DNA from 2 places in the Pseudomonas sp. 9.3L genome. Region 1 is predicted to be linked to the other one. Evidence: riboswitches for the same ligand, from Rfam matches in the RefSeq annotation. Region 1 holds a riboswitch; the other holds the start of a gene.

Region 1 (10,593 bases):
CCTATGCATTGTTCGACCCTGCACGTTGGGACGCAGTCGAGGTATTACGATGGCTGCAGGCGCAGGCCAAGGTAACGGCGTCAGGCCAGATACACAGCGTAGTGCTGTAAAGGCAGGCGTGGGCAAGGGATAATCCAGCCCACTGATGCAATGGACCCCTCTGATGCCTGCCAAGCCCTTCGACCCTTCTCATTCTCAAGCCAGTACGCTATGTCTGCCTAGCGGCGTGTGGGTTTTCGTACTGGACTGTCTGGCGGACCATTTCCCGGCGGTTACACGAGCACAATGGGTTGATCGCTTCGCCCGGGGCAAGGTGCTGGATGCTCAAGGGCAGCCGGTCTCGTCGCAACAACCTTACCGCGCAGGCATGCGCGTGCATTATTACCGAGAGGTGCCTGCCGAGCGTGTCATCCCAGTGAAAGAGCAGGTGCTGTTCCAGAACGAGCACCTGTTGATTGCTGACAAACCACATTTTCTTCCGGTCACGCCCGCAGGCGAGTTCGTGGAGCAAACCCTGCTCCGCAGGCTCATCAAAACCACAGGCAATACTCATCTCGTGCCGCTGCACCGGATCGATCGGCACACAGCCGGGCTGGTCATGTTTTCAACTAATCCAGACACCCGTGGCGCCTATCAGCAATTGTTTCCCATGCGCCGTATCGACAAAACCTACGAAGCGGTGGCTCCGGCTTTGCCAGGGCTCTCGTTTCCGCACATTCGGCAAAGCCGAATCGCGAGAGGGGTACCGTTCTTTTGCATGAAGGAGGTCGCCGGCGAGCCTAACAGTGAAACCCACATACAGGCCGAGCCCTCGGATAGCGCCCTTTGGCGCTACCGGCTATCACCCATCACCGGTCGCACCCACCAGTTGCGGGTACATATGGCAGCGTTGGGCGCACCTATCTGCAATGATCCCTTCTACCCTGAAGTGATGCCGGTTGGCCAGGTGGACGATCTCTCTAACCCGTTGCAACTGTTGGCCCGCGCACTGGCGTTCAACGATCCGCTGACAGGCCAGGCCCGCTCGTTTCATAGTCAACTGCACTTGCTGTTAAATCGCTAGCTACCGATCTGGTGAGGTTAGTGCCTTCGCCACCGCATGCTTTACGGTCTACGACGTGTTATACGAGAGTTGTACTGCCTCGTTGACTATCCACGCAGGTGTTCAGGAAGCTGTACAAAGCGTGTATCTGGTCGGCCACCCGTCTCCAAGCGAGGGTGGGCGTGTGATGATCCCGATATGACCCTCTCCAGTGCGTTGCCCGAGCCTCTCAAACCTATCGTCCTTGTTGTAGAAGACGACGAACTCCTGCGTTCCTTGTTGATTGAAGTGATCTCTGAGGCAGGTGCGCGCGTAGAGGCGGTGGGCACGGTGGATGCTGGCTTGAAAGCCTTCGAATCCTGCCAAACCCTGGGCCTTATCGTCACGGATGTGATGACACCTGGCCGCCTGACCGGTTGGGACCTCGCCCATGCGGTGTACGCGCAACGGCCTGAGTTGCCTGTCATCATTACCAGCGGCTATTCGGCAAGCCCGAGCTGTGAGCTTCCCGCCAATGCCTCCTTTTTGCCCAAGCCCTGGTCGTTGATGCAGCTGACCGCGATGGTCAAGGCGCGTTTCTCTATCGGCTGACGTGTGGCGCTGCCCATTCCGGCCTACGCCGAGTTAAAGGCCGGGCAGGCGTGGTCGATAATGTGCCAAAGGGTAGCAAGCTCTGCCGCCCGCCTGATTGCCTACCTGGAGTCACCCCTTGCCCACCCCGTTCTCCGCACTGCTGGCCGTTACCCTTCGGCTCGCTCGCATCGAGCATAATCGGCCGATTCGCTATGTGGGCACTGCCGTGGTGATCGGCCTGTGCTGTGCGCTGAGGGCGCAGCTACCCAGTACGGCGTTGCCTTATCTGTTTTTCATCCCAGGTTTAATGTTTTCAGGCTTTTGCTTTGGGGTAGGGCCGTCGGCATTAGGGACGGTCATTGCAGTGCTGTCCGCGCAATATCTGTTCATAGGGCCAGTGGGCTTTGACCGTAACTGGACTGCTTGGGCAAACACCTTGAGCTTTGGTGTGGTGAGCTTCGTCATGGCGGTGGTGTGTGCTTTTTTGCGCCAGAGCCTGAACAGCGTGTCGCGAATCAATCAACGCCTGGAAGAGGAGGTGGAGCGCCGCACCCAAGAGCGCGATGGCGTATGGAACGTATCTCCCGACCTCATCTGCGCGTTGTCAGGTAAAGGCGAGCTGTTAGCGATGAACCCTGCGTGGTCGGCTAACACTGGCTGGACCGAGCTTGAGTTGAAAGGCGGCACCTTCTCGGACTTTATTTCGCCCCTTGAGCTAGCCGACGCCTTGCGTGGGTTGAGCGAACGTGGGGCGGTAGAGCTGGATACCGAGGGCTTGCGAAAAAACGGCGCGCGCTTGCACTTGAACTGGCGTATCGCGCGGCGGGACGGCAAGTATTTTGCCGTGGCCAGGGACATTACTCAGGCCAAAGAGCGGCAGGAAGCGCTGGAGCACGTGAGTTCTCAGTTGCGCCAAAGCCAGAAGATGGAAGCCATTGGCCAACTTACCGGTGGGCTCGCCCACGACTTCAATAATTTGCTAAGCGTGATCAGTGGCAGCCTGGAGCTGCTGAACCTGCGAGTTAGCCAAGGCCGCATCGAGGGCCTGGAGCGCTACATTGGTATGGCCCAGAGCGCGTCGGTGCGGGCAGCCGCGCTTACTCATCGGTTATTGACCTACGCCCGGCGCCAAACCCTGGACAGCAAGCTGATCGAACCGGCAGCGCTGGTGCGGGGTATGACCGACCTGATTAGCCGCACCCTAACACCGCGGATCGAGCTCACGCTGGTATTGCCGCCGGTACCGCTATGGTGCTGTTGCGACGCGCACCAGTTGGAAAACGCCCTACTGAACCTGTGCATCAATGCCAGGGACGCCATGCCCCAAGGCGGTAACCTGACGGTGAAGGTCAGCCAGGCCACGGTCCGTGCGCCAGTGGTAGGCGCGCCGCTCACTGCTGGCGACTATCTGTTGATCCAGGTAACGGACACCGGCACTGGTATGCCCATCGAGGTGCTGGAGCGCGCCTTCGATCCCTTCTTTACCACCAAACCTCTGGGCGCAGGCACAGGCCTGGGCCTGTCGATGGTGTATGGCTTCGCGCGTCAATCCTCTGGGGACGCGCGGATCGAATCGGTGCCTGGCAAAGGCACGACGGTGAGTGTGTTCATGCCGCTCTACACCGGCCCCTTACCGGAAACGGCCAGTCACTCGGTTGCCGAAGGGCTAGTGCCCAATAAGCTGGCCCAAGGGCAAGTACTGGTGGTGGACGATGAGATGGCTATCCGTACCTTGGTCAGCGAAGTGCTGGAGGAAGAGGGCTATGAGGTGTACAAGGCCGATGCGGCGCAAGGCGCCTTGGAGCAATTGGCCCGGTTTCCGGAGTTGAAACTGATGGTCACTGACATCGGCATGCCGGGGGGCATGAGTGGTGATGAGCTCGCCACCCGTGCCCTGCACGCGCACCCTGGTTTGAAGGTGTTGTTTATCACCGGCTTTTCGGAAAATGCAGTGCCTGCAGCGGCATTCGATCCAGGGCAAGTGCAGCTGCTACTCAAGCCCTTCACCTGGACAGACCTCAAGGCCGCAGTTGATACATTGATGACGGGCGCCTGAAGAGCGCCCGCAGGCTTCCGTACCCCAACCGCGCAGGGCGATGGTCAGGCCGCTGACAAGTGCTCGTAGAGAATCGTGGCACCTATGACGATCAGTACCAGGCCGCCGACAGTCTCTGCGCGCTTGCCCACCAGGGTACCCAGCACACGCCCCAGCATTACCCCGAGGGTCACCATCAGGGTAGTTGCCAGGCCGATGGCTGAGGCGGCCACTAGAATATTGACGTTGACGAACGCCAGGCCTACGCCTACAGCGAGGGCATCGATACTGGTGGCCACGGCGGTGGCGACCAACAGCATCGCAGAATGACGTTTTGGCTTCTCGGCTTCCTCCACCTCCTGCTTGAGCCCGTTGTAGATCATATGAGCGCCCAAGCCCAGCAGCAGGCCAAAGGCGATCCAGTGATCCCAACGTTCGACCCAGTGGCTGGCCGCGCGCCCGATGCTCCAGCCAATGATGGGGGTAATCGCCTCGATCACGCCAAAGATAAGCCCGGTACGCAAGGCATCACGCAGGCGTGGCTTGTGCAGGCTGGAGCCTTTGCCGATGGCTGCCGCGAACGCGTCAGTGGACATGGCAAGGGCTACGAACAAAAGGGATAAAGGGTTCACGGTGACGTCCGGCCGGGCACTGAGTCAACGACACCGCCACACGCCCGACCTTAGGCATGGAGGTATCGCTGGTCTCGCCAACCACGACGGTGTTCGTACCACGGCTTACGGCCGAGAATGTTGATACGAACGCTCCAGGATGCAAGTCCTGGGCAGGCTACTCCCCAACGGGGTCCCTAGTGGGGCGGTGATGGTGCCATTGGGGTTGTGAAAAAAACGTCTGTGGTCTGAATCACGAACCCGGTGTAGCCGCAGCGGTCACAGAGCTGCCGCTTACCTTGCAGGTGAGCCTGATAGTCAGGTCAGCTTCGCGGTTGTCGTTCGGCGTTCTTTTTCTACTAACAGGGCTGAATAATGACCACGACCTTTAATGTGATGGACTTCGGTGCCAAGGGTGATGGTGTCGGCGACGATACCCTGGCCATTCAAAAAGCGATCAATGCCGCCGCGAAGGCGGGCGGCGGGGAAGTGTATCTGCCCCACGGCACCTACATCGTCAGTGGCGCCAACAGTGACGGCGGCTCGCTAACCCTCAAAAGCAACGTGACGCTCAACGGCGAACGCATGGGGCTGACCACCCTCAAGCTGGCCGACGGTTCCAGTACTGACGTGGCGGGGCTGATTCACACCGTAGCCAATGCCAACACCACAGGGGCGACCATCAGCAACCTGACCCTGGACGGCAACAAGGCCAACACCAGTGGCACGGTAGATGGCATCGTTACCGGTAGCGCGACCGGTGACAAGGCCCATACCACAGGCCTAAGTGTTGCGGGCGTGGAGTTGCAGAACTTCAGTGGCGACGGGCTACGCGCCCAAGCGCTCACGACAAACGCGCGGGTGTCTGACAGCTTGGCCCATGACAACGATGGCGACGGTTTTGCCACTGAGTTCAAGGTTGAGCAGGTACGCCCAGACGACATCACCTTCAGCGACAACAAGGCTTATCGAAACCAGGGTGACGGGTTCGATATGGTCGGAGGCGTTGGAAACTCCAGCCCCTTTACGTTTTCGAGCAACGACGCGTACGACAACGCTGGCAATGGGGTCTTGCTGACAGGGGTGGCCTCGCAACACCTGTTCGTGCAGGGCGGCATCGTGGGTGGCACGGTGCATGGCAACGGTGGTGCCGGCATTCAGATTCAGGGGTTCCAAGGCATTGGTGTGAGCCACACTGAAGTTTATGGCAATGGCAAGGAAGGCATTGCCTTGCTCGGCACCGACTATGCGGCGGTTTACCAGAACTACATCCACGATAACGCGCAGCGTGGCCCTGCCGCAGAGATCCTTGTGGATGCCTTCACCAACGCTCAGGGGCAGGCCTACACCGCGGATAAAAACTACGACCTGGCGGACAACGTTATCGTTGGCAGCGACCAGTCAACCTATGGGCTGGAAGATCGCTATGCTTCCGAGGGCTCCTATTACCGACCGTTTTACGGCAACGTCATCAGCCACACGCAGCAGGGGCAGGCGATCAGTGATATTGATCATATGACTGCTAACTCCCAAAAGATCACCTTTACGTTTTTGGGCAGCGACGGCGCCGACCACCTTGTGGGTACGCCGAGCACAGAAGTGATGCACGCAGGCCGCGGCCGCGATGTGCTGGACGGCGGGGCTGGCAATGACGTGCTAGACGGGGGGCAGGGCGCGGACCGCCTCACCGGCGGCTCGGGCGATGACGTGTTCGTGTACGCCCGTCGGCAGGACAGCTACGCCAGTGCTGCTGGCGATACCCACGACCGCATCCTGGACTTCGATTCGGCCCACGACCAGCTGGACCTTACTGCTCTTCGCCTCAAAGGCCTGGGCGATGGCCACAACGGCACGCTGCAGCTCAGCTATAACAGCAGCAGCAACACCACCTACCTGCAAAGCCTGGACGCCGACGCCGATGGCTACCGGTTCAAGCTGGCGCTGAGCGGCGATTACCAAGGCAGCCTGACCGACGCTAATTTCTACGGCCGCTGGGTCGGTAGCAACCGCGCCGATACCTTCACGACCACTCGCGAGGGCGGTGCGCTGCTGATAGGTCGCGAGGGCGACGATACCCTTGGTGGCGGATCAGGGGACGACCGTTTGCAGGGCGATGCCGGTGCAGACCGGCTAACGGGCGGTGAGGGCCACGACACGTTCGTTTACAAGGCGCTGAGCGACAGCTATATCAACGATAACGACGGTAGCCGGCACGTTGATCTGCTAATGGACTTCAGCCAAGGAGCGGGCGACCTGATCGATGTCTCTGCGCTAGGTTTCACCGGCATCGGGAACGGCCACAACGGCACATTGACCTGGTCCTATAGTAGCGATACGGGGCTGACCACGATCGAGTCCCTCGACGCCGACGAAGCCGGTAACCGCTTCGCACTCACCCTGCTCACGAGTGGTTTTTTGAACGATAACCGGGGCACCACCGCTGACGCCTTCATTCTGGCGCCCTCGATACCCGCTCCCAATGCCGAGCGGGAGTCTCATGGCGGCTCAGGTACTTCCGGCGGTCCGCTGAATGAGCGGCGGGTGGGCGGCGACAGTTTCGATGCCCTGTGGGGCGGTGCCGGTGACGACGTGTTGATTGGCGGCGGTGGCGCTGACCAGTTGCATGGCGAAAGCGGCGCCGACACCTTCGTGTACCAGAAGGTGAGCGACAGCTACCATGGTGCCGCTGATCTGATCGGTGATTCCTTGTTCAGCGACTTTCTCGTATCAGCAGACCGTATCGACGTATCAGCCTTGGGGTTCACGGGGCTAGGCGACGGCTACAATGGCACTTTGAAGCTCACCTATAGCGCTAACACTGACCGTACGTATGTGCAGTCAAGCGAAGCAGATAGCGCTGGGCGTCAATTTGAGGTTTCGCTCGCGGGGGATTTCAAGGCAACGCTGACGGCGGACAACTTTGTGTTTGCCGCCACACCGCCAGCGCTCGACACTGCAGTGGCAACCGCAGCCATGCCGGCTCACAGTGAAGTAACAGTGCTAGGGCTGGCACACCCTGACTCGACGCTCACCCTTTCATAACAGCGATACCAGCGCCCTCAGCACATTCAGACGTGCGAGAGGGCGCTGGGCGAAGCGTTACAGCTCTTTAACGGTACGTACCTGGTCTTTATTGACCCGGGTCTGCTTGCCGTCAAGCTGCTCGATTTCGTAGAACCCGGAATCATCATCGTACTTAGGCGTGTCAACCGCCTGGATTTCACGGCCGTCGTTGAGCGTGATGACCGTGGGCGTGGAGCATCCCGCCAAGGTGGCCAGGCCAGCTGCGAGCAAAAGGGCGGGAAGGATCCTGTTGGACATGTCGTGTCTCCGGAAAGGCTAGTGTGTGTTAACCCCGTTAAGACGCAGCGGGCCCGAGCAAGTTCCTCACGCGAGTGAGTCCTGCGCATCGCCTTGGGTCTGCATCAGCAACAGGGTGTTGAGGTTGCGCAGCCGGGGGTCGTCGGCCGGGCAGTCCAGCGCTTGGGGCGTATGGGCCAGCAGTACGCGTCGAGGGCTTCGCTCGCCCTGGGCCCAGGCACTGTCGAACGCTGCACGCAGGGCGCACGGCACTACGCACAACAAGGGCTCCCATTTTCCTCCCTGGCGAACGATCAAAGGCACCTCAGGCTGCTGCGCATGGGCGGCCAGCATGGCACACAGCAAGGCATCGTCCACGCCGGGCACATCGCAAGGCAGCACCAGCAGCCGGGAATGCCTGGCCAGCGCCAGCCCTGCGCGCAACCCGGCCATGGGCCCTGGAAACCCAGGCTCGCTGTCTGTGGCTAGCTGGTCGGCGTACGGGGCGTAGCGATCTGTATTGCGGTTGCAGGAAATAATCACATCGTCCGTGAGTGGCCGCACCCGCCTGTGCAAATGCTCGATCATGGCCGTGCCTTTCCAGGGGAGCAGGCCTTTGTCCGCGCCTCCTACTCGTAAGCCCTGGCCACCGGCAAGCAGCAGCACAGAGGGTGGTAGCGAGGTGGCAGGTTGCGAATCCATGGCGGGCTCAAGGCGAAGGGAGGGTGGCTGTGATATAACACCCGGCGTTTTCCTCAACAACTGGAACGTGCCATGAGTGCCAAGGCCGACGCCCCCTTTGTATCCCTCAATATTGCTGTATTGACGGTCAGTGACACCCGTACCCAAGACACCGATACCTCCGGTCAACTGTTCGTAGACCGTTTGACCGCTGCCGGCCATGGGCTGGCAGCACGGGTACTGCTCAAGGATGACCTCTACAAGATTCGCGCTCAGGTGGCCACCTGGATTGCCGATGACGAAGTACAAGTGGTGCTTATTACCGGCGGTACCGGGTTTACCGGGCGCGATAGCACACCGGAAGCGGTGGCGTGCCTGCTGGACAAACACATCGACGGTTTCGGTGAGCTGTTTAGACAGATTTCAGTCGCGGATATCGGTACCTCGACGGTTCAGTCCCGCGCGCTCGCGGGCCTCGCCAACGGCACTTTAGTGTGCTGCTTGCCGGGATCGACCAATGCCTGTCGCACCGGCTGGGATGGCATATTGGCCGAGCAATTGGACAACCGTCATCGCCCGTGCAATTTCGTGCCGCACCTCAAGCAGGCTACCCCGTGTGGCACCCGTGGCTGAGCCAGGCCAGCGCGGCCTGATGCCGCTGGGCGACGCCGTCGAGCGATTGCTGGCAATGGCTGACGCCACACCACTGGTCGGCAGTGAAACCTTGCCCCTGGAGGCCGCCGATGGCCGGGTACTTGCCGCGCCGCTTATTGCCCCTGCGGACCTGCCCGCGTGGCCCAACAGCGCCATGGACGGCTATGCGCTCGCCAGTGCTGACGGGGCCGGCGAGCCCATGCTGGTCTCTGCCCGCATCCTCGCCGGGCATGCCCCTGGGGCGCTTCAGCCTGGAACCTGTGCCCGTATCTTCACCGGCGCGCCATTGCCTGAAGGCGCGGACTGTGTGCAGATGCAAGAAAACGCTCAAGTAGGCGCCGATGGCCGGGTGGTGTTCACCCAGCCAGCACGTGCAGGCTTGAACGTCAGGCCCCAGGGGCAGGAATGCCGGGCCGGCGACCGCGTGCTGGAAGCAGGCACTCGCCTAGGGCCCATCGAGTTGGGCCTGGCGGCCACCCTCGGCAGGGCGCTGCTCACTGTTAGGCGCAAAGCGCGCGTTGCGGTGCTGTCAACCGGCGACGAACTGGTGGCACCGGGCATGCCTTTGGCCCCAGGCCAGATTTACAACAGCAACCGGCAATTGCTGTGCACTTGGCTGGCCCGCAGCGGGTGTGAGGTCATAGACGCAGGCATCGTTGCTGATGACTTGGCCTTGACGCGACATACCTTGGCCGAGCTTAAGGGTGTAGATGTGATCCTCACAACAGGCGGGGTGTCCGTTGGCGAAGCAGATTTTCTCGGCCATGCGCTGCGTGAAGACGGTGAGCTGGCCTTATGGAAGTTGGCGATCAAACCAGGCAAGCCACTGACTGTGGGCCACTACCAGGGCACGGTAGTGATCGGGCTGCCCGGCAACCCGGCGTCTACGCTGGTAACCTTTGCGCTGCTGGCGCGGCCTTACTTGCTGCGGCGCATGGGTTGCGCTCAGGTGCACCCTCGACGCTACGACGTGATTGCAGGTTTTTCATGGCCGGTAGGCAGCCGCCGGGAGTTTCTGCGCGCGCGCATCGAAGGTGGGCGAGCCCAGCTGTACCCTAATCAAAGTTCGGGCGTACTGCGCAGTGCTGCCTGGGCCGACGGGCTGGTGGAGGTGCCTGAAGGGCAGGCAGTGGCAGAAGGCGACCCGGTACGCTTTATTCCCATGAGTGAGCTGCTGACGTAAGAATCTCTTCAGCGCCTGGCGCTTTTTCAGCCTGCCCGTGGTCACATCCCCAATGGCTGATTCTGCGAAAGGGTAGACGAATGCATACACGTAAGGCATGGCTGATTTTGCACGGCAAGCAAGCGCTCAATGAAGACGTACGCGCCGCCGTGAACGCTAAGCGCGACGAAGGCTGGGAGATCGCCGTGCGCCCTACGTGGGAAGGGGGCGACGCAGCCCGTTTGGTGGAAGAGGGTATTGCTGCAGGCTATCCCACACTGATCGCAGGCGGCGGCGATGGCACCTTGCGCGACGTGGCCGAAGCGTTGGCGCTCAGTCAAGGCGACGCCACCCTGGCCCTGTTGCCACTGGGCACCGCTAACGATTTCGCCAGGGCAGCTGGGGTTCCGCTAGAACCCAAGGGCGCGCTGGCCTTGCTTGACCAGCCTGCCCGGCCAGTGGATTTGGGCGAAGTAGGCGGCCAGATCTTCTTGAACATGGCCACGGGTGGCTTTGGCAGCCAAGTGACAGCCAG
Region 2 (10,593 bases), 720 kb from region 1:
TACGCTCACGAAACACGAAGGAATCCTTGAACGACACCAAGGTGTAAGCGCCATTGGGCTGAGGCGTGGCCTGATTGATCGTACGGCTGATGGCACCACCCCGATACCGGGTGATGTGGTTCCACACCACCTCCAGCCCGTTGTGCGGAATGGGAAACGGTATGGCCGCACTGAAGTGTTCCACACTGTTACCGTCGGCAACCAGCCGGGCCTGGCTAGCGTTCTTCCTGATTGCAGCAAACACCGCCTCAGGCACCGTCGAGCCACGGTGCCCTGGGTACACCGGCAGGCGGTAGGTGTCCGGGTAGCGCTTGATCATCGCCACCTGCCCAGGCGACAGCCTGTTGGCGTATCGATCAACGTTGGCGGCATCGATGACCCATAACGGTTGCTCGTGCCCATAGGGGTTGGCGAGAAACCCTTTGCCGTCTACCGCGCCTGCGGTCTTGGGCAGCGGTGCCCAGGCAGGGATCGTGCCCTCGGCGTTGCCCGCAGGTTCGGCCCCCATGGGGGTCAGCGTAGTGCCCAGCCTGGCGGCTTCGCCCTCAGGTACTGCCGCCCACCCGGTGCTCGCCATTATTGTCAGGCCATAGGCGCAGGCCCACAGCACAGGCTTCATTGCACTCATGCGGTTATCCCTTTAGAAGTTGATGCCGACGCTCATGGCCACGAAGTCACGGTCATCCACCGTGCTGTACTTGCCGTCGAAGAAGTTGGTGTAGTACAGGCTTGCCGTATAGGTGTGCAAATAGTCGGCATCCAGGCCCAGGCTAACCGCCTTGCGCCCTTCTTCGAAGTTGCCTCCGGGGCCAGGCGAATAGCCGTCTACATCGTGCGACCAGGCCAGGCTGGGCTTGAGATTGATCCCGGCAATCGCGTTGTTGAAGTCCCAGATCGCCCGCATCCGATAGCCCCAGGCGTCGGTGGTGGTGAATCCATCATTCTCGCAATACCGGCTCAGGCCCTGTTGCGGCCCTCCCGCCAGCGTGCCGGCGTTCAGCGCCTGGCACTGCCCATTGGGCAAAGGGCCGGGGCCGTAGTTGGGGTCGCGCCCATAGCGCAGCGACGAGGTGCTATCTAAACCGCCCACGTGGGTCCAGCCCACCTCTCCCACCAGGGTCAGGCGGTCTGCGCCCATCACTTGGTCGAAGAAATGGGTGAAGGTGGTTTGTAACTGGGTGATCTCTTTGCGGCGGTAGCCAGACTGCTCTGCCCCAGGCGTACCCTGCAGCTGCGAGACGTTTGGGCTCAGGGGCGACAGCGCCGAATACAGGATGTCCGTGGTGTTGATCTGCACAGGCGCATTGGGGCGGTAGCTCAGCTCGCCGCTCCAAGCGGTTCCGGTGGGTAGCGTGGTAGAAAAGCTCAAGCCATATAAATGGATGTCTTCGGGGTACTCCACGAAGTAGCGGCCGCTGCCGCTCACGGCTACAGGCAACAAGGTGGCGGCCAGGGCCCGTGCCGTGGCGGTGGGCACCCCTGCACCGGCCAGCGACCCCACCAGGTTGGCGGCGCTGTAGGCACTGGCGCCACCGGCCTGGCCACTGAACACCGGCAGGCGGCTGTGGTAATTCAGGTAATAGGCGCCGAATTCGGTCGCCAACGGCTCGACGTTGTAATGCATTGCCACGCCGAACTGGCCACTGTCACGTGCATCACGGTCGCGGCCTCGCGTTACCACCAGCCCCTCTTCGCTGAAGGCCGCGCCCTGCCCGCCCAAGCTGTTCAGCACAGAGGCACGCACGGCAGGTGAAAGGCCCGTCGTCGCCAGGGAGGTGTCGAGGGCCGAACGGCTGCGCAATACCGCAAGGTTATTGCTGCACCCATCGGCGATGACATCTGACTGGGAAAAGAAGGTGCCGCAGTTATCCGCGACGGTCTGGTCCCACTCCAACTGGTAGAAGCCTTCGGCGGAGAGGTTGTCTGTCAGGTTTTGTGACAGGTAGAACATATTGACGGGGATCAGGCCCTCTTTGATCTCTGCACCAGGCCTGCGAAACGCAGACACATCAATCGGGTTGATGCTGTTGATGGCGTTACCGATGAACGTGCTTTCTCCCCAGCTCACCACCTGTTTGCCGAGGCGCACGGTGCCGGGAAGGTCGCCAATGGCATAGTTGTGGTAGATGAAGGCATCCAGCAGCTGCGCGCCGGATGACTTCGCGCCTTCTTTGCGCCCATGTTCGCTAACAGCTTTGAACGGCCGGCCTTCGTCTTTGAGTTCGAAGTCGTACCAATAGCTGCCGCGCAGAAACACCCCCGTGTTTCCATACTTGAGTTCCAAGTCATGCACGCCTTTGAAGATCTTGGAGAAGGTCTCGCCTTTCTTGAAATTCAGGCGACCATCGTCAGCCGTCTGCGACAGGCCATGCCCGCCGTTGTTTACGCCGATCAGGCGCGCATTGGGGTGGGCGGTGGACCAACTGGAGCCGATAGACAAGGAAGAGTCAAATTGCCCTTCCACTTCCCCCACGTTAAAGCTCACGGCGAAGGCGGGTGAGGCAATGGTAGAAGCAAGGCTCACGGCCAGCGGCAGCCTGCCTCGCTGCCACAAGGAACGGATCATCGGTAGTACTCCGGGGCATGCGTGTTAACGAGGCGGCCAGGGGCTGCCAGCGTGGCTAGGGGCTGAGCGGCAACTCAATGCAGCTCGCTGGTGGCTATCTTCACGCCCAATGCGATCAAGGCGGCCCCCATGATACGGTCGAACCAATGGCCGATGCGCGCAAAGCCATCACGTACCCGCTGATGGCTAAACACGCGGGCAACCAGGCAAAACCAGGCAGCGGTAGCCACCGCCAGGTACACCCCATACCCCGCCTGGACGCCCAGCGGCGTATGCGGGTTGATGACCACGGTAAACAACGAGAGGAAGAACAAGGTCGCCTTGGGGTTGAGCCCGTTGGTCATGAACCCGGCAGCATACGCAGCCTTGGGCGTGCGGGCCGGGCCAGTGCCTTGGGCCGCGCACGCATTCGCTTCAGCAGGGCCCGCACGTAATGCTTTGAAGCCGATATACACCAGGTAGGCGGCGGCCATCCATTTAAGGACATTGAACAGCACGATCGATTGCGAAACGATCAGGCCAATCCCTAACAGCGAATAGCCCACATGCAAGAAAATGGCTGAGCCTACGCCCAGGGCGGTCCAAGTGCCGGCCTGGCGGCCATGGGTCACGCTCTCGCGTACCACTACGGCGAAGTCCGGGCCAGGGCTGGCCACGGCCAGCAGGTGAATGGCGGCCACCGCCAAGAACTCACTCCAATACATGCCTCTCTCCTAAGGTGCTTTCACGCGCCAGCAGTTTAGCTTATCTGCTCGTGTACCCTGCCGACAGATACAGTTAGCCGCGAAGCGGCCGATCACTGCCCTTCCCCTGGCGCCGCCAGTGCCAGTTGACCTCGCCCCTCTGGTAGACTTGGCGTTTTGCCAGGAGCTTGCCATGGACCCGCGCAGTGAAGTGCTGCTTCGCCAGGCCCATCTGTTTGAGGGTCAGGTATTGATCGCCGGGCTGTCCGCCGACGGCCTGCTGGATCAGCTTCCTGCTGCGCTGGGGTGGAGCTGGAACGCCACTGACCATGCAGGGTTGGTTCAGCGTCATGCTGAGCGCGTGAGCTTCGGCGTCACTGCGCCTGACACCGACCTTACCGCTGCGGTGCTATTTTTACCCAAGGCGCGAGAGCTGACAGCCTATCTGCTCCAAGCCTTGGCAAGCCGCCTGGAAGGGCGCAGCCTGTTTCTGGTAGGCGAAAAACGCGGTGGCATCGAGGGGGCTGCTCGCCAACTGTCGGCCTTTGGCAAGGCGCGCAAGCTGGACAGCGCCCGCCATTGCCAGCTATGGGAAGTCACGGTCGTGCAGCCGCCGACCGCACCCGACCTGAACAGCCTCGCCCAACGGTTCACCCTGGATCTACCAGAGGCCGCCCCGCTTGACGTGGTGACCTTACCGGGCGTGTTCAGCCATGGCCGCCTGGACCGTGGCACGCGCTTGCTGCTGGGCCACCTCAACGGCCTGGCAGGCGACCACCTGCTCGACTTCGGTTGCGGTGCAGGCCTACTGGGCGCAGCGCTCAAGCGACGTTATCCAGAGGCACGGGTCACCCTGCTGGATGTGGATGCGTTCGCCATCGCCAGTGCTCGCCTTACACTGGCCGCCAACGGCCTGGAGGCCGAGTTACTGTGCGCCGACGGTATCGAAGCGGCGCCACAAGGCCTGAGCGCAATCGTCACCAACCCTCCATTTCACACCGGCGTACATACCGATTACCGTGCTAGCGAGGCGCTTCTGCAACGGGCCTCGGCACACCTGGTGCCGGGCGGCCAGCTTCGTTTGGTTGCTAACAGCTTCCTGCGTTACCAACCCTTGATAGAGGCGCACCTGCGCCACTGCACGGTGCTGGCGCAGGCAGATGGCTTCAAGGTGTACCGCGCGCTGCGATAACGGTAAGTCTTGCACTCCTGACACAGGCTAGGCAGAATCCGCACCGTCCTAGGGGAGTAGTCTCCGTGAGCCTGGCTCACAGGCATGCGTCAACATACTTGGCCAGAAGGCCATGGCGCTGCGACCCCCGTGCCCATCAGCGGCACCGGCCGGTTTGACCAGACCTATGACACGTTCACCTTACCCGGGGCGGGGAGGTAGTACGTGTCATAGTCGTGTTGACCCGCCCCTGTAGGAAGCCTGATGCTTGAATCCCTGCTTGTCCCAACCGGGGTCGTTGCCCTAGCCGAAATCGGTGACAAGACCCAACTGTTGGCGCTTATTCTTGCCGCGCGTTTCCGCAAGCCCTGGCCCATCATTGCAGGCATCGTTGCCGCGACCCTCGCCAACCATGCGGCCGCCGGGGCACTGGGCGCCTTCGTCAGTAACGTCCTCTCCGACACCGTGCTGCACTGGATTCTGGCAGCCAGCTTCACCGCCACGGCCCTCTGGACCCTGGTGCCTGACAAGATCGACGACGACGAGAGCCGTACCGGTAAGTCTTATGGGCCTTTCGTGACCACATTGATCGCCTTCTTCCTGGCAGAAATCGGCGACAAAACCCAAGTGGCGACGGTCATGCTCGCGGCCCAGTACCCTCACCTGCTGTGGGTCATCATCGGCACGACCCTGGGCATGCTAGCAGCCAACGTACCGGTGGTATTGGCGGGCAACTTTGCCGCAGACAAACTGCCACTCACCATGATTCGCCGGTTAGCGGCGTTGTCATTCTTTGTACTGGCGGCGTTCGCGGTCTATAAGGCGATGAAGGTCAGTGGTTGGGTGGGCTGAGGGGCAACAGCCCCTTCCACCATTACGGCTAGGCGTGGTCATAGCGCCGCCTGGATGCAACAACCCGCTCCGGTCGAGGGTCAAGACGTTAAGTCGATAGCGACGAAGGTTGGCCATTTCTTATCACTTGCCCTTGGATACTGCACATGAATACCAGTGACTTACTCGAAAAACTGTTACGCCGCAGCCAGGCCTCAGGCACTAGCAGCCCTAAAGGCGCCGGAGGCCTTGGTGGTTTGCTAGGGGGTTTGCTGGGCGGCGGTGCCCCTGGCACCACCAGCACCGGGGGCGTTAGTGGCGGCCTCGGCGGGCTGGGCGGCCTGTTGGGCGGCCTGCTCGGTGGTGGCGTGGCGGGTTCGCAACGTCGCTCTGGCGGAAAATATGCTGCACTGGCGTCGCTGGGCATGATGGCGTTTCAAGCGTATCAGGCTTGGCAGCGTCAACAGCCGTCAGCCTCGCAACAGGCGTTCAGCACTATCGATACCCTTGAAGGGCCTGCTGCCGAATTACACGGCCGCGCTATCCTGCTTGCACTGATTGCCGCCTCCAAGGCCGATGGCAACATTGACGCCGACGAGCAACAAAAGATTTCAGAACAGATCGAAAAACAGGGGGACGACCCCGAACTGCAACGCTGGCTGGCAGCTGAAATCGCCAAGCCCCTGAGCGTAGTGGACGTTGCCCGCTATGCTACCGACCCTGGCATAGCCTCCGAAATGTACTTGGCCAGCGTGTTGGTGGTGGATGATCAGCAGGCTGCCGAACGTACCTACCTGGATGAACTGGCAACCGCGTTGGGGCTGGCACCGCAGTTGAAAGCGCACTTGGAACAACAGGCCAAGGGGCTAGCGGCATCCGATAGTAGCCTATAGCCCCCTGTTCTGACCTGCGTTAGCCCTTCTTGGCGGCCTGATACAGTGGCTGCACTTTTGGAATGGCGGCCTGCAGCTCGGCGATGCGATGCGTGCTTGAGGGGTGAGTGCTGGTGAACTCCGGTGGCGCCTTGCCCGCTTCGGCCGCTGCCATTTTATTCCATAGGCTAATTGCAGCATTGGGATCAAAGCCGGCACGGGCGGCCAACTCCAGGCCCAGCAGGTCGGCTTCGTTCTCGTTGGCGCGACTGTTAGGCAGTGTCAGGCTGTACTCCACCACGGTGTCGGCCAAGGCGAGGCTATCCTGGCCAAGGCCCAGTAAGGCACCGGCGCCGGTCCGCGCCATTTGAATCCCATAGGCCTTGGACATGGCCTCGCGCCCGTGCTCACGCAAGGCATGGGCAATTTCGTGCCCCATCACTGCGGCAAGCTCGTCATCGGTCAGCTTCAGCGAGTCGATCAGCCCGGTGTACACGATGATCTTGCCGCCTGGCCCACAGTTGGCATTCAGCTCATCGCTCTTGATCACATTCACTTCCCAGCTCCACTGGGCCGAATCCGGGCGCAGCTTGGGTGCCTGGGCGATAAGACGGTCTGCGATGGCCTGAACACGCTTGGCTTCAGCACTGGTTTTGTCCAATACACCCTTGCCTGAGGCCTCGGTGAGGGTCTGCTGATAAGACTGTGCGTACATCTGATTCACTTCAGCGGTGGATAACATGCTGAACATGTACTGCTTGCGCTCCACACCTACGCTATCGCCGCTGGTGGTATTAACGGCCTGGCAGGCTGCGAGCAGCAGGGTGCTGCTCAAGGCCAGTGTGGCAAACGAGTTACGCATTGGAGGTTCTCTGTGGTTTCCAGGTAACTCATGCTAGCAGCAATGGCTATGGCAAACACATGCGGCCAGACAACCTGCCGGGCTACTGCAACGGCCTGGATGGGGACATTACGCGGGGGTCAGGCACTCGGGGGCGTTAAGCTTTGGATCGTTCACCAGGTTAGCCAGGGGCCGCTCCAGCAATGCGGTGGCAGGCTGCGCCAGCAGGGAGTGCAGCCGCGGCAGTGGGGTGGCGAGGTCCAGCCAGGCAGCTTGAGCCTCTGCGTCCAGTATCAGCGGCCGACGCTGACTCGCCGCGGCCTGGGTCACAATCGCCACGCTCAGCCATACCTGCTCCTGTACCGGGAATACTTCCCAAATAGCTGCAAAGTGCAGGAATGACCCTTGCGCCGGGGTGAGCCAGTAGGGGCGCTTGCGGACCCCTCCCCGCCACTCATAGAAGCCATTGGCGGGGATCAGGCAACGACGCGCCATGAACGGCTCGCGAAACATTGGTTGCTCCGCCAGGGTTTCAGCGCGGGCATGGTAGGGCGTGCGCGATAAATCCGTGAGCCAGGGTGGCGTGAGCCCCCACCGGGCCATGGCCAATTCACGCCCGCCCTCAGCCTGTCGCTCGATGAGCACCTGCTGGCCAGGGCAGATGTTCCACTGCGACCGCTGCTGTGCGGGGAACCCTGGCAAGGCAGCGAAGGCCGGGGCCCACCTGAACAACGCATAGCGACCACACATGTACCGGGCTCCCGTTCAACACAACAAGCTACCGGGGTAGCTGTCAGGCTCGTCGGCCGGCAGCACGAAGGCCGCATTGTACGCACCGATCAGATCCTGTGCGCGGTTGGCCTGCTCGTCAGCGACCATCAGCCCCAGCAAGCCCAGCGCAGGCAGCTCGCCAACACCCCCCAGCAAATGCCTGCCGCTGAGATGAGCATGGATACCCTCACTACTGAGCATGCTCACCAGCAACTCGGCTTCAAGCAGGCTTTCTGGCTCATACACGCGGCGCATCAGTCGTTCTCACTACGCACATCGAGCGTCCATTGATCACCATCGGTTTGCAGGCTGAACACCAGGGGCCGGCAGCAGACGGGGCAGTCCTCTACATAGTCTTGATCCCCTGCGGACAGGTCGAGTACGGCTTCGACCGGCTCGCCGCAACAGGGGCATTGATAACGCTCGGTTTCCAGCATCAGGTTACCCCTGCAAGTTATGCGTATAATGCCGCGTTTGTTTATAACCCTAGCCGTTTCCAACAAGAGCACATATGGGCGAATTCGATACTATCCGGCCCTACGACGATTCCGAGGTGAAGGCCGTTCTCAGCCGCTTGCTGGGCGACCCGGAATTTCTCAAGATCCTCACGCGCTTTCGTTTCCCGCGCTTTGCCGGCCCACTGGGGTGGGCACTACGGCCCCTGATCGCTCATAAGCTGCGTCAGGAGTTCGCAGGCATCGAGAGCGTGGCGGCCTTGCAGGACAAAGTCGAGGTGTACGTAGATCACACCATCGAGCGCGCCACTGACGGCATCACCTATACCGGTGTGGGCCAGCTGCGCCGCGACACAGCCCACCTGTTCCTGGCCAATCACCGGGATATCGTCATGGACCCGGCCTTCGTCAACTATGCCGTGTATCACGCCGGGCTTGTCACGCCCCGTATTGCCATCGGCGACAACCTGCTGCAAAAGCCCTTCGTCAGCGACCTGATGCGCCTGAACAAAAGTTTTATCGTCTACCGGTCCATCAGTGGGCGGCGAGAAAAGCTCGCCGCTTATCAGCTGCTTTCGGCCTACATCAACCATTCCATTCGTACCGACGGCCAGTCGATCTGGATCGCACAAGCCGAGGGGCGTGCAAAGGACGGAGATGACCGTACCGATTCGGCGATTCTCAAGATGTTCCACATGAGCCGAAAGGACGAGCCCTTCGCAGACGTCATCCGCTCGCTTAACCTTACTCCGGTTTCGATCAGCTACGAGTACGATCCGTGTGACCTTGCCAAAGCGCGGGAGTTGTACATCCGTGCAACGACGGGGGGCTACGTGAAAGCCCCAGGCGAAGACGACATCAGCATCGCGCAAGGCATCACGGGGTATAAGGGCCGGGTGCATATCAACTTCTCACCCCCCATAACCGACGGCTTCGACGACGCCCGGCAGTTGGCGGCGGAGGTCGACCGTCGGGTACTCGGCGGCTATCGGCTGTTCCCGGTCCACTACCTGGCCTACGCACAATGGGAAGGCGCGGACGCCAACTTGCCCGTGCCGCCCGCTGCAAGCCTGTTCGGCGAAGAGGAGCTGAACAAGGCGCAAGGCGAATGGCTACGGCGCCTGGAAGCCTGCCCTCCCGAGCATCGGCCATGGCTTGTAGCGCAGTATGCCTGCCCGGTGCGTAATCAATACCGCATCCAATCCGGCTTGCCACTGGACGCTTGAATCGCGGCTGTCATACACAGGTCATAAAGGCACGTCAGGCTGTGCGCCCACCTCAAGACGCACAGTTCGACGGAGCCCGGCATGTTGCACGCCTCTAACCAGGATCGCCTTTACCTGATTGCCCCCAGCGATGAACAGCAAGCGCTCATCGATGGGTTTGCCGTTAACGTACAAGACCAGAGCTGGCTGGTGTATTGCGCCCTTGGCGGGCACCAGCACCTGGATTGGCCAGACCTGGACGCCACCACGGGCATCAGCCTGCTGGATTGGCACATCGAAGCGGCCTAGCCGTGCCGGCACGCCCGATGGGCTCCGGCACGCACTACGGCTCACTGCTGTGAAAGCTTCTGCCCGATGGTAGGGTCTTTGAACAAGCGAGTGAGTGCATCGCTCAAGACGTCGCTCACCAGCTTGGTGTTGGTGTCCTGGTTCGGCGCCATGCCAAAGCGCTGATTCAGCGATGCGCTATATCGGCCGCTGTAACGCCCGGCAGCATTCTGCACGTCTGCACGGAAGGTGGCACCGATGGTTGCCTCGGTGACGTACATCTTGTCTTTGGGCGACTGGTATTTGAGATCGGTCAAGGTCACGGTCAACTGCGGCGCATTGAAGGCGCTCGCATTTGGGGTAAAGCCCAGCAAACGAACCGCCGCCTCAGCCTGTGCCTGTAGCTTGGGCAAGACGTCTGCACCGTTGACCGAGATCTGGCTCGTCTCAGGGTACAAGCCACCGCGTGTTCCCAGCGCAGGCGATGCGCGGCCATCCACCACACGAATCACAACGGCCTGCCCCTGCCCTACGGGCGCCAGCTGCTCGGTAATCTTGGGTTGTGGGTTGAGTTGCTGGGGGCTGTTGGCGCAACCGGCCAAAACCAAGGCGGAACCCGCGATCAAACCGAACAACAGGCGTGGCAACATGGGCAAGCTCTCCAAGAAAAATAACGAGGCGGCAGTATAGCGGAATGGCCCACAACGGGCGTAGCCGCCGTATCCTAGGCTCAACACGATCCGGTCTGGTGACCCAGTCAGGTGACCCGGTCTGGTGCAGCAACCACAGATGCTGTTCGGACATCGCGCAAGAATTACCGGTTCCTGAAGCATTTTGCGTGGTTAGGCCGCTATAATCTGGCCCCGATTATAAGGATGTCTCCTGATCGGGCTTCGCCGCCTTGCCGACC

The links. A riboswitch is a leader RNA that binds a small molecule or an ion and turns the genes downstream of it on or off. The one in region 1 is predicted to bind manganese.
Region 2: linked by a shared signal. The riboswitch ahead of AC4LE2_RS03850 (TMEM165/GDT1 family protein) and the one ahead of mntP (manganese efflux pump MntP) in region 1 are both predicted to bind manganese.

The regions. Positions count from the first base shown of each region.
Region 1 is NZ_JBZUBK010000001.1:1,568,208-1,578,800, forward strand. Features, by position in the region: gene AC4LE2_RS07150 (transcriptional regulator) at 1-110, shown strand, start outside; gene AC4LE2_RS07155 (pseudouridine synthase) at 164-1,063, shown strand; gene AC4LE2_RS07160 (response regulator) at 1,241-1,633, shown strand; gene AC4LE2_RS07165 (ATP-binding protein) at 1,752-3,671, shown strand; gene mntP (manganese efflux pump MntP) at 3,716-4,282, opposite strand; yybP-ykoY riboswitch at 4,281-4,455, opposite strand; gene AC4LE2_RS07175 (M10 family metallopeptidase C-terminal domain-containing protein) at 4,637-7,303, shown strand; gene AC4LE2_RS07180 (YgdI/YgdR family lipoprotein) at 7,361-7,582, opposite strand; gene mobA (molybdenum cofactor guanylyltransferase MobA) at 7,649-8,263, opposite strand; gene moaB (molybdenum cofactor biosynthesis protein B) at 8,336-8,875, shown strand; gene AC4LE2_RS07195 (molybdopterin molybdotransferase MoeA) at 8,859-10,079, shown strand; gene yegS (lipid kinase YegS) at 10,160-10,593, shown strand, end outside.
Region 2 is NZ_JBZUBK010000001.1:846,866-857,458, reverse strand. Features, by position in the region: gene AC4LE2_RS03870 (DUF1329 domain-containing protein) at 1-619, opposite strand, end outside; gene AC4LE2_RS03865 (DUF1302 domain-containing protein) at 641-2,566, opposite strand; gene AC4LE2_RS03860 (LysE family transporter) at 2,641-3,270, opposite strand; gene AC4LE2_RS03855 (methyltransferase) at 3,443-4,441, shown strand; yybP-ykoY riboswitch at 4,481-4,674, shown strand; gene AC4LE2_RS03850 (TMEM165/GDT1 family protein) at 4,685-5,272, shown strand; gene AC4LE2_RS03845 (tellurite resistance TerB family protein) at 5,419-6,144, shown strand; gene AC4LE2_RS03840 (M48 family metallopeptidase) at 6,164-6,985, opposite strand; gene AC4LE2_RS03835 (SOS response-associated peptidase) at 7,094-7,714, opposite strand; gene AC4LE2_RS03830 (putative signal transducing protein) at 7,730-7,990, opposite strand; gene AC4LE2_RS03825 (CPXCG motif-containing cysteine-rich protein) at 7,990-8,172, opposite strand; gene AC4LE2_RS03820 (1-acyl-sn-glycerol-3-phosphate acyltransferase) at 8,247-9,416, shown strand; gene AC4LE2_RS03815 (hypothetical protein) at 9,498-9,704, shown strand; gene AC4LE2_RS03810 (YajG family lipoprotein) at 9,746-10,333, opposite strand.